Regions from separate parts of the Pinisolibacter sp. DMC19 genome, predicted to be linked through region 1. Evidence: predicted binding sites of a transcription regulator. Region 1 holds the regulator's gene; the other holds the start of a gene.
The links. Region 1 encodes HrcA, which represses chaperone genes, less so after heat shock. Its sites were predicted from a motif close to GTTAGCACTCNCNNNNNGNGAGTGCTAAC; they were not measured.
Positions count from the first base shown of each region.

Region 2: the regulator HrcA is predicted to act here: its motif matches at 1,337-1,365, upstream of ACT53U_RS10600 (co-chaperone GroES).

Region 1 is NZ_JBQUZF010000006.1:31,337-36,249, forward strand. It holds gene ACT53U_RS15150 (hypothetical protein) at 1-77, opposite strand, end outside; gene hslV (ATP-dependent protease subunit HslV) at 79-633, opposite strand; gene hrcA (heat-inducible transcriptional repressor HrcA) at 876-1,967, opposite strand; gene rph (ribonuclease PH) at 2,121-2,834, shown strand; gene rdgB (RdgB/HAM1 family non-canonical purine NTP pyrophosphatase) at 2,870-3,493, shown strand; gene hemW (radical SAM family heme chaperone HemW) at 3,573-4,736, shown strand; gene ACT53U_RS15180 (penicillin-binding protein activator) at 4,771-4,913, opposite strand, start outside.
Region 2 is NZ_JBQUZF010000003.1:539,319-544,231, forward strand. It holds gene groL (chaperonin GroEL) at 1-889, opposite strand, end outside; gene ACT53U_RS10600 (co-chaperone GroES) at 946-1,239, opposite strand; gene ACT53U_RS10605 (hypothetical protein) at 1,487-1,633, opposite strand; gene ACT53U_RS10610 (cupin domain-containing protein) at 2,192-2,827, opposite strand; gene ACT53U_RS10615 (glucan ABC transporter ATP-binding protein/ permease) at 2,936-4,693, opposite strand; gene ACT53U_RS10620 (heavy-metal-associated domain-containing protein) at 4,818-4,913, opposite strand, start outside.

The sequences.
Region 1 (4,913 bases):
GCGGCGACCGCCGCATCGAGATCGGCCGGACCGATGGAGAACGCGGGATCGTCGGGCCGAATGCCGCCGTCGCTCATGTCAGATCGTCTCCACGACGACGTTGGTGTTGGTGTAGACGCAGATCTCGGCGGCGATCGCCATCGCCTTGCGCGCGATCACTTCGGCATCGAGATCCTGATCGATCAGCGCCCGCGCCGCCGCCAGAGCATAGGTGCCGCCCGAGCCGATGCCGGCGACGCCGCCTTCCGGCTCCAGCACGTCGCCGTTGCCGGTCAGCACCAGCGTCGTGGTGGCGTCCGCGACGATCATCATGGCTTCCAGCCGGCGCAGATAGCGATCGGTGCGCCAGTCCTTGGCGAGCTCGACGCAGGCGCGGGTCAGCTGACCGGGATATTGCTCGAGCTTCTTCTCCAGCCGCTCGAACAGGGTGAAGGCATCGGCAGTGGCGCCGGCGAAGCCGCCGATCACGTCGCCGCGGCCGATCCGGCGCACCTTGCGGGCGGTGTGTTTGATCACGGTCGCCCCGAGCGTCACCTGCCCGTCGCCGGCGACCACGACCTTGGCGCCCTTGCGGACGGCGACGATGGTGGTTCCGTGCCAGCTCTCGGGGGAGGAAGCGGTGGGCGTGGTCATGGGGGGCTCCGGGGGTCTCGGGGGCGCGGATCGCGTCGCGGTTCGTCTCATGTAGGCGTCCCGGCGGACAATGCAAATGGGGGCACGAGACGGCTCGGGCGGGCGGTGGCTGCGGGCCCTCGGATGCCCGCCCCAAATCGACGCCCGCGGTTTCTCACATGCTGAGAAAAGTCAATGAAACCAAATGGATGAACGATGAACCAGATCGTCTCGCATCCGATTCGAACGGCGCCGAATCGATCTCACCCGATCAGCCGGCTGACCAGCTTGGCGGTGTAGTCGACCATCGGCACGATGCGGCCGTAGTGGAGCCGCGTCGGGCCGATGACGCCGAGCACGCCGACGACGCGGGCCTCGGCGTCGCGATAGGGCGCCAGCACCAGCGACGACCCCGACAGCGAATGCAGCTTCGCCTCCGAGCCGATGAAGATGCGCACGCCCTCGCCGCGCTCGGCGTCGCCGAGCAGCTCGATCAGGTCGCGGTTGCGCTCGAGGTCGTCGAAGAGCGAGCGGATGCGCTCGAGGTCTTCGGCGGCGCGGAGATCGTCGAGCAGATTGGCGCGACCGCGCACGATCAGCTGCTGCGGCCGGCCCTCCGCCGCCTCGCCCCAGGTGGCGAGCCCGTCCTCGACGACGCGGGCGGTCAGGTCGTCGAGTTCCGCCTGCCGTTCGCCCTGGAGGCGTTCGAGTTCGGCCCGCGCCTCGGTGAGCGTCCGGCCGCGGATGGTACGGTTGAGATAGTTGGTCGCCTCGACCAGCGCCGAGGGCGGCAGGCCGAGCGGCAGCTCGACGACGCGGTTTTCGACTGATCCGTCCTCGCCGACCAGCACGACGAGGCCGCGCGTCGGCTCGAGCCGGACGAATTCGATGTGCTTCAGTCTGAGATCGGCCTTGTGGGCGAGCACCAGACCGGCGCCGCGCGTGAGGCCGGAGAGCATCTGGCTCGCCTCGGTCAGCACCTCTTCCGGCGTGCGGCCGGCGGCGCGGATCTCGGCCTCGATGCGGCGGCGTTCGCCCTCGCCGAGATCGCCGATCTCGAGCATCGCATCGACGAAGAAGCGCAGCCCGCTCTCGGTCGGCAGCCGGCCGGCCGAGGTGTGCGGGGCGAAGATCAGGCCGGCCTGTTCGAGATCGGCCATGACGTTGCGCACCGAGGCCGGCGACAGCGCCATCGGCAGCAGTTTCGAGATGTTGCGCGAGCCGACCGGTTCGCCGGTGTCGAGATAGCCCTCGACGATGCGTCGGAAGATCTCGCGCGAGCGCTCGTCGAGCTGGGCGAGGCTGCCGGCACCGGCGGCGATCGGCGGTTGGGTGAGGAACGGCGGCTGGGCCATGCTGAATCCGTCGACCCGTCGATCGGGCCGTGGCCTCGATCGTACATCACGGTGGCGGCCGATCAATCGTCCCGCGATCCCGATCGGCCTTTACCTCTGCCCCCCGGCGGGATACGGGAGACCTACGAAACGACGAACGAACGAAAGAAGATCATGCGCCCGTCCAAACGCGCCGCCGACGAACTGCGCTCCGTCAGCCTCGAGCGCGGCGTCGCCAAACACGCCGAGGGCTCCTGCCTGGTGAAGTTCGGCGACACCCACGTGCTCTGCACCGCCAGCCTCGAGGACAACGTGCCGGGCTGGCTGCGCGGCCAGCGCCGCGGCTGGGTCACCGCCGAATACGGCATGCTGCCGCGCGCCACCCACGACCGCATGCGTCGTGAGGTCAATGCCGGCAAGCCCTCGGGCCGCACCCACGAGATCCAGCGCCTGATCGGCCGCAGCCTGCGTGCCGTGGTCGATCTCCAGGCGCTCGGCGAGCGCCAGATCACCGTCGACTGCGACGTCATCCAGGCCGACGGCGGCACCCGCACCGCCTCGATCACCGGTGCCTGGATCGCGCTGCACGACTGTCTCGCCTGGATGAAGGCGCGCGACATGGTCAAGGGCGAGGTCCTCAAGGACCACATCGCGGCGATCTCCTGCGGCATCTATCGCGGCACCCCGGTGCTCGACCTCGACTATGCCGAGGATTCCAACGCCGAGACCGACGCCAACTTCGTCATCACCGGCGCCGGCGGCATCGTCGAGATCCAGGGCACGGCGGAGGGCAAGCCCTTCACCCGCGCCGAGCTCGACGCGCTGCTCGGCCTCGCCGAAAAGGGCGTCGGCGAGCTCGTCGCCCTGCAGAAGACCATCATCGGCTGAGCGCGATCGCTCGGCCCGGAGAGGGAGGATCGTCCATGACCCCACGTCGTCTCGAAGGCGGCCGGATCGTCGTCGCCACCCACAACAAGGGCAAGCTCGCCGAGATCCGCGATCTGCTCGCCCCGCACGGCATCGATGCCGTGTCGGCGGGCGAGCTCGACCTGCCCGAGCCGGAGGAGACCGGCGAGACCTTCGAGGCCAACGCGGCCCTGAAGGCGCTGTCGGCGGCCCTCGCCTCGGGCCTGCCGGCGCTCGCCGACGACAGTGGCCTCTGCGTCGCCGCGCTCGGCGGTCAGCCGGGCATCTTCTCGGCGCGCTGGGCCGGCGAGGACAAGGACTTCGCCCGCGCCATGCGCAACATCGAAGAGATGCTGGCGCAGTCGGGCAGCACCGATCGCGCCGCGCATTTCGTCGCAGCCCTCTGCCTCGCCTGGCCCGACGGTCACACCGAGACGGTGCGCGGCGAGGTCCACGGCACGCTGGTCTGGCCGCCGCGGGGCGACGCCGGCTTCGGTTACGACCCGATGTTCCTGCCCGAGGGCGAGAGCCGTACCTTCGGCGAGATGTCGGCCGAGGAGAAGCACGGGCTGAAGCCGGGCGAGACCGGGCTTTCGCACCGGGCACGCGCCTTTTCCGCCTTCGCCGCGCGTTGTCTCTGACGAGCTGCCGGGCAATCATCGCGCGGCGGCAGGACGGAGAGCGATTCGCTTTCGTGACGGGCTGCCGAAGGAGACGGGAATGGCGGGTCTCGATCAGGGCTTCGGCATCTACGTGCACTGGCCCTTCTGCGCATCCAAGTGCCCCTATTGCGACTTCAACAGCCACGTCCGCCTCGGTGGCGTCGATCAGGCGCGTTACGGTCGGGCGCTGGTGCGCGAACTCGAGCATTTCGCCGCCCGCACCCCCGGTCGCCGCGTCTCCTCGGTGTTCTTCGGCGGCGGCACGCCGTCGTTGATGGAGCCGAAGACGGTCGAGACCGTGCTCGGCGCGATCGCCCGGCTGTGGAGCGTCGACACCGACGCCGAGATCACCCTCGAGGCCAATCCGAACTCGGCCGATGCCGCCAATTTCGCGGCTTACGCGACGGCCGGCGTCAACCGTCTGTCGCTCGGCGTCCAGGCGCTCGACGACCGTGATCTCAAGCGTCTGGGCCGCCTCCACGACGTCGCCGAGGCGCTCGACGCCATCGCGCTCGCCCGCGCCCATTTCCCGCGCATGTCCTTCGACATGATCTACGCCCGGCCCGATCAGACGGTCGAGGCGTGGCGCGAGGAGCTGAAGGCGGCGCTCGATCTCGCCGTCGACCATCTCTCGGTCTACCAGCTGACCATCGAGGAGGAGACGCGCTTCGCCGATCTCCACCGTGCCGGAAAGCTGATCCTGCCCGACATGGACCTCGCCGCCGATCTCTGGGAAGCGACCCGCGAGACGCTGGAAGCCGCGGGCATGCCGGCCTACGAGACCTCCAACCACGCCCGTCCAGGCGCCGAGAGCCGGCACAACCTGGTCTACTGGCGCTACGGCGAATATGTCGGCGTCGGCGCCGGTGCCCACGGCCGCATCGTCGAGGCGGGCGAACGCCGCGCCACCGCGACCGAGAAGAACCCGGAGAAGTGGTTGCGTCTGGTGGAAGCCCACGGCAACGCGCTCGACACCGACGAGCTGCTGACCCGCGAGGAACAGGGCGACGAATATCTGCTGATGGGCCTGCGCCTGACCGAAGGCATCGATCTCGACCGCTGGGAGGACATCTCCGGCCGCGTGCTCGATCCGGCGCGTCTCGCCGACCTCGAGGCCCACGGCATGGTCGAACAGATCACCCTCGGCAACGCCCGCCGCGTCCGCGCGACGAAGGACGGCGCGGCGGTTCTCGACGCGGTGGTGGCCGATCTGGCGGCTTGAGAGCGTGGGCTGCCGGGCGTCGCCCGGCGCGTCCTCACGTCCCCGGCGCGAACTGCTTCGGGGCGGGCGAGATCGCGCGGGCGGTGCCGCCGCCGACCTCCATCACCGCGAGGCCGCGCTCCGAGGTGCCGTCGGCACGGAAACGGAAGAGGCCGGTCACGCCGAGGAAGCCGTTGC
Region 2 (4,913 bases), on a different contig from region 1:
TGGTCAGGATGGCGATGTCCTCGAGCATGGCCTTGCGACGGTCACCGAAGCCCGGCGCCTTGACGGCGGCGATCTTCAGGCCACCGCGCAGCTTGTTGACGACGAGCGTGGCGAGCGCCTCGCCCTCGACGTCCTCGGCGATGATGAGGAGCGGCTTGGAGGTCTGCACCACGGCCTCGAGGACCGGGAGCATCGCCTGCAGGTTGGAGAGCTTCTTCTCGTGGATCAGGATGTAGGGATCCTCGAGGTCGGCCACCATCTTGTCGGCGTTGGTGATGAAGTAGGGCGACAGGTAGCCACGGTCGAACTGCATGCCTTCGACGACGTCGAGTTCGGTCTCGGCGGTCTTGGCTTCCTCGACGGTGATGACACCCTCGTTGCCGACCTTCTGCATCGCCTCGGCGATCATCTCGCCGATCGCCTTCTCGCCGTTCGCGGAGATCGTGCCGACCTGCGCGACCTCGGCCGAGGTCTTGATCTTGCGCGAGCGACCCTCGAGGTCCTTGACCGCGGTGGCGGCGGCGAGCTCGACGCCGCGCTTGAGGTCCATCGGGTTCATGCCGGCGGCAACCGCCTTGGCGCCCTCGCGGACGATGGCCTGGGCGAGTACGGTCGCGGTGGTGGTGCCGTCACCGGCGAGGTCGGCGGTCTTCGAGGCCACTTCGCGCACCATCTGGGCGCCCATGTTCTCGAACTTGTCCTCGAGCTCGATCTCCTTGGCGACGGAGACGCCGTCCTTGGTGATGCGGGGAGCGCCGAAGGACTTGTCGATGACGACGTTGCGGCCCTTCGGGCCGAGCGTCACCTTGACGGCGTTGGCGAGAATGTCGACGCCGCGCAGCATGCGCTCGCGGGCATCGGCGGAGAACTTGACGTCTTTGGCAGCCATGTGGGCCTACTCCGAAAGAGAGAAACGGGTGGGAGAACGATCCGGATCGGACGGCCTCAGCCGACGATGCCCAGGATGTCGCTCTCCTTCATGATGAGGAGGTCCTGGCCGCCGAGCTTGATCTCGGTGCCCGACCACTTGCCGAACAGCACCTTGTCGCCGACCTTGACGTCGAGCGCGATCAGCTTGCCGGCGTCGTCACGGGCGCCGGGGCCGACGGCGACGATCTCGCCTTCCTGCGGCTTCTCCTGCGCGGTGCCGGGGATGATGATGCCGCCGGCGGTCTTCTGCTCGGCTTCGATGCGCTTGACGACGACACGGTCGGCGAGCGGACGGAAGGAGATGGACATGGATGCGATCCTCTCTGGAACACGTTCGTTCGGCTGTCGCCCGTGACCCGTCCGCGCGATGAATGGATCGGGGTGGGGGACGCCGGGAATTCGACCTGTTGGCACTCGTCGAAATCGAGTGCCAACAGGGTCGCTCGGAGATAGGGACGAAGGCGGCACGAGTCAAGGCGGAGGACGTTTTCCGCCGTTCGGGCCGCCGCCGCCCGGTCGATCCGGCGCGGCGGGGCGCCAGCAATTTCTGGCGCCCTCACCAGAAGAGGACGTGGATCACCAGCGCCCAGAAGCCGAGCGACAGCGCGACGGCACCCAGTCGCACCCAACGGAGCCACCAGGGCCGCGGCTCGGCGTCGATCGCCGCCTCGACCGCCTCGAGTTCCGGCGGTGCGTCGTCCACCAGGAAATGCTCGATGAAGGAGATGCCGTCGGGGCAATTTCCGGCCGTTCCATAGGTGACGCCTGGCGCTCTTTTGCGAGAACTGTCGTCGTCTGTCATCGTATCCGCCCGGAAGAACGTCTTCGCTTTTGGATAGCCCGGAAAATGGTGTACGAGGACTATCTGGGACCATGATAACTCGGGCAAATACGCATATCAAATCGCGTTTCTCGTAATATTTCAGGCGTAATTTAAATAACCCCGCGTCATAAACCATCTGTTAGATATGCTCAATCGGACATAACGTTACGTCTCTGCCAGTTTTGCGTGTAGATCAGCCAATGTTTTCGCATATCTGGAATGCAAAAATGGCATGAGTCGATGTGGACGAGCGCGGGAGAACGGACTTCTTCCGGCGTCGTGCCCGCGTCGAGCGAGGGCGAGGCGGCAAGACGCGCGGGTCGGCCGTGAGACGACGCGCGACGGCGCGGCCGGCCCCTGGGCGAGGGGCCGACCGCGCTGCGGCGGTTTGTCGAACGGGGAGGGCGGACGAGGCGTGCGCGGAGGCGGGCGACGCGATCAGACGAAGTCGAGCGCCGCCATGGTGGCGGCTGCCGCGGCGGCGGCCGCGATACCGGCGACGGCGGCGATGCGGCGCGGTGCGGCGGCGCGGACGGGGATCGGGACGAGTGCGGGTTCGCCCTTGGGAAGGGTCGCACTCTCCGGCACGGTGCCGATGAAGATGACGCGCGCGGCGTATTTCAGGAAGCGCACGGCCCGACGGGCGAGATCGCCGGTCGTCATGATCCGGGCGAGCGGCGCCGGCACGGTGCGGCGGCAGACGGCGAGCTTGCGGATCGGTTCGACCACCCGCCAGACGGCGTGGGAGCCACCGGGGAAGAAGGCGACGGAACCGGCGCGCAGCACGTGTTCGCTGCCGTCGGGCATGGTCACCTCGACGACACCCTCCATGACGTGGACGGTCTCGTCCCAATGGAACTGCCAGCGGAAGGTGCCGGGGGTGCAGTCCCACAGCGCCGTCGAGGCGAAGCCGTCGGCACCGCTGGCGAGCGCGACGATGCGGGCCTGCGGCGCACCTTCGAGGACCCAGGAGGGATCGATCGGGCAGTCCTGCCAGTCGTCGCGGGCGTCGTCGGAGAAGACGGGCGAGCCCTTCGCGGGGCCGTTCGCGGCGGAAAGAGCGTTCGAAGCCATGATCGGACGGATCTCCTGTGACAGGCCGGGCACTCGCGCCCGTCCTCCCGTCCTATCAGAGCCGTCTCGAGACACGGTTTTCTCGACCGCTCGAATTTTATCGAAGTCTCACGCCGGGGACATCGCCGCGGCCTCCTCTTCCTCGTCCTGCAACTCGCCGGCCGCCACCAGCGCAGCGAAACGGCCGCCCGCGGCCACCAGTTCGTCGAAGGTGCCGCGTTCGACGATGCGGCCGGCCTCCATGTAGAGGATCTGGTCGGCGTTGCGGACCGTCGACAGGCGATGGGCGATGACGAAGGTGGTGCGGTCCTTCGCCAGATGATCGAGCGCGCGCTTGATCTTCAGCTCGGTCTCGTTGTCGAGCGCCGAGGTCGCCTCGTCGAGGATGAGGATCGGCGCGTTCTTGAGGATCGCGCGGGCGATGGCGAGGCGCTGGCGCTCGCCGCCCGAGAGGCCGCGCCCGCGCTCGCCGGCCCGCGCGTCCCAGCCGCCGAACTTGCTCTCGACGAAACCGTCGGCCTCGGCGAGGCGGGCGGCCTCGCGGATCTCGTCGTCGGTGGCCTCGGGTCGGCCGATGCGCAGGTTCTCGGCGATCGAGCGATCGAACAGGCCCGGGTCCTGGAAGACGACGCCGATCGACTTGCGGATGCTGTCGATCGTCACGTCGCGCAGGTCCTGCCCGTCGATGGTGATCGACCCGCCCGAGGGATCGCGGGCGCGCTGGAGCAGCGCGATCGCCGTCGACTTGCCCGAGCCGGTCGGGCCGACGATCGCGGTCGTCTTGCCCGGTTCGGCGACGAAGGAGACGTCGTGGAGGCCGGAATTCGAACGCGGATAGCGGAAGTTCACGGTATCGAAGACGACGCGGCCGCCGGTGACCTTCAACGCCGGGGCGCCGGGCTTCTCGACGAGCGTCGAGGTCTGGTCGAGCACGTCGAAGAACTGGCGCATGCCCGCCGCCTCGAAGACCAGCGACGAGAGGAACTGCGTCAGCTGGTCGAGGCGGCCGATCAGCATGCCGGCGAAGCCGACGAAGGAGACGATCTCGCCGACCGAGATCTCGCCCTTGGCATGGAGCGAGGTGCCGAGCGCGAAGAGCGAGACGATGGTGATCGTCGCCGCCGCCCGCGTCAGCACCGAGGCGAGCGCCCACCAGTTCAGCACCGGGAACTGCGCGGCGATCAGGTTGCCCATGATCGCCTGCAGCGCGCGGGCCTCTTCCTGCAGGCGCGAGAAGCTCTGCACCACCGAGACGTTGCCGATGACGTCGACGACGCGGCCGGAGAGCTCGGAGTGATAGGCTTCGGCGCGCTCCTGGCCGAAACGGGTCTTGCGCACGACGATGGTCGAGAGCGTGCCGTAGACCACCATCAGCGCCATCAGGAGCAGGCCCATGCGCCAGTTCATGGTGAGCGACACCGGGATCAGCGCGACCAGCATCACGATCGCCGTCAGATGCTCGCGGAAGACGGCGAGCAGCAGCGAGAAGAGATGGTCGGTGCCGCGCAGCATGACGCCGATCAGCCGGCCCGACTGCTCGTCGGAATGGAACGAGGCGGGCAGTTGGATGACGTGCTCGAAGAAGTTCCGCATCACCTCGAGCCGGCGGCGATGGGCGAGCCGGTCGGCGTGGAGCGAGACGAAGATGCCGGCGGCGATACCGACGAAGCCGAGGCCGGCCCACAGCGCCACCAACCCCATGGCCGGGCGGTCGTGGGTCAGCGCGTCGACGACGCGGCCGAACAGGATCGGTTCGGCGAAGCCGAGCAGCGCCAGGACGATGCCGGCGAAGCCGAGACCGAAGGCGAGGCCGCGATCGGGGCCGACGAGGCCGACGGCACGGAGATAGAGACGGAAGAAACTCATCGGCAGGCGGCCCGCTGGTCGAACGCTTCAGGCTCGCGGACCGATTCCGCGAGCGCGAACGACCTCGTCATGCACCGGCGGATCGCCGGTTGCAACGGCCGCGGCGGCCTCGGCCGACGCTGCGTCAGTCGACGACGTCGAAGCCGGTCGCTTCGATCACCTTGCGGGCGGCGTCGCGATCGAGGCCGCCGTCGAGGTCGAGGCGACCGCTCGCGAGATC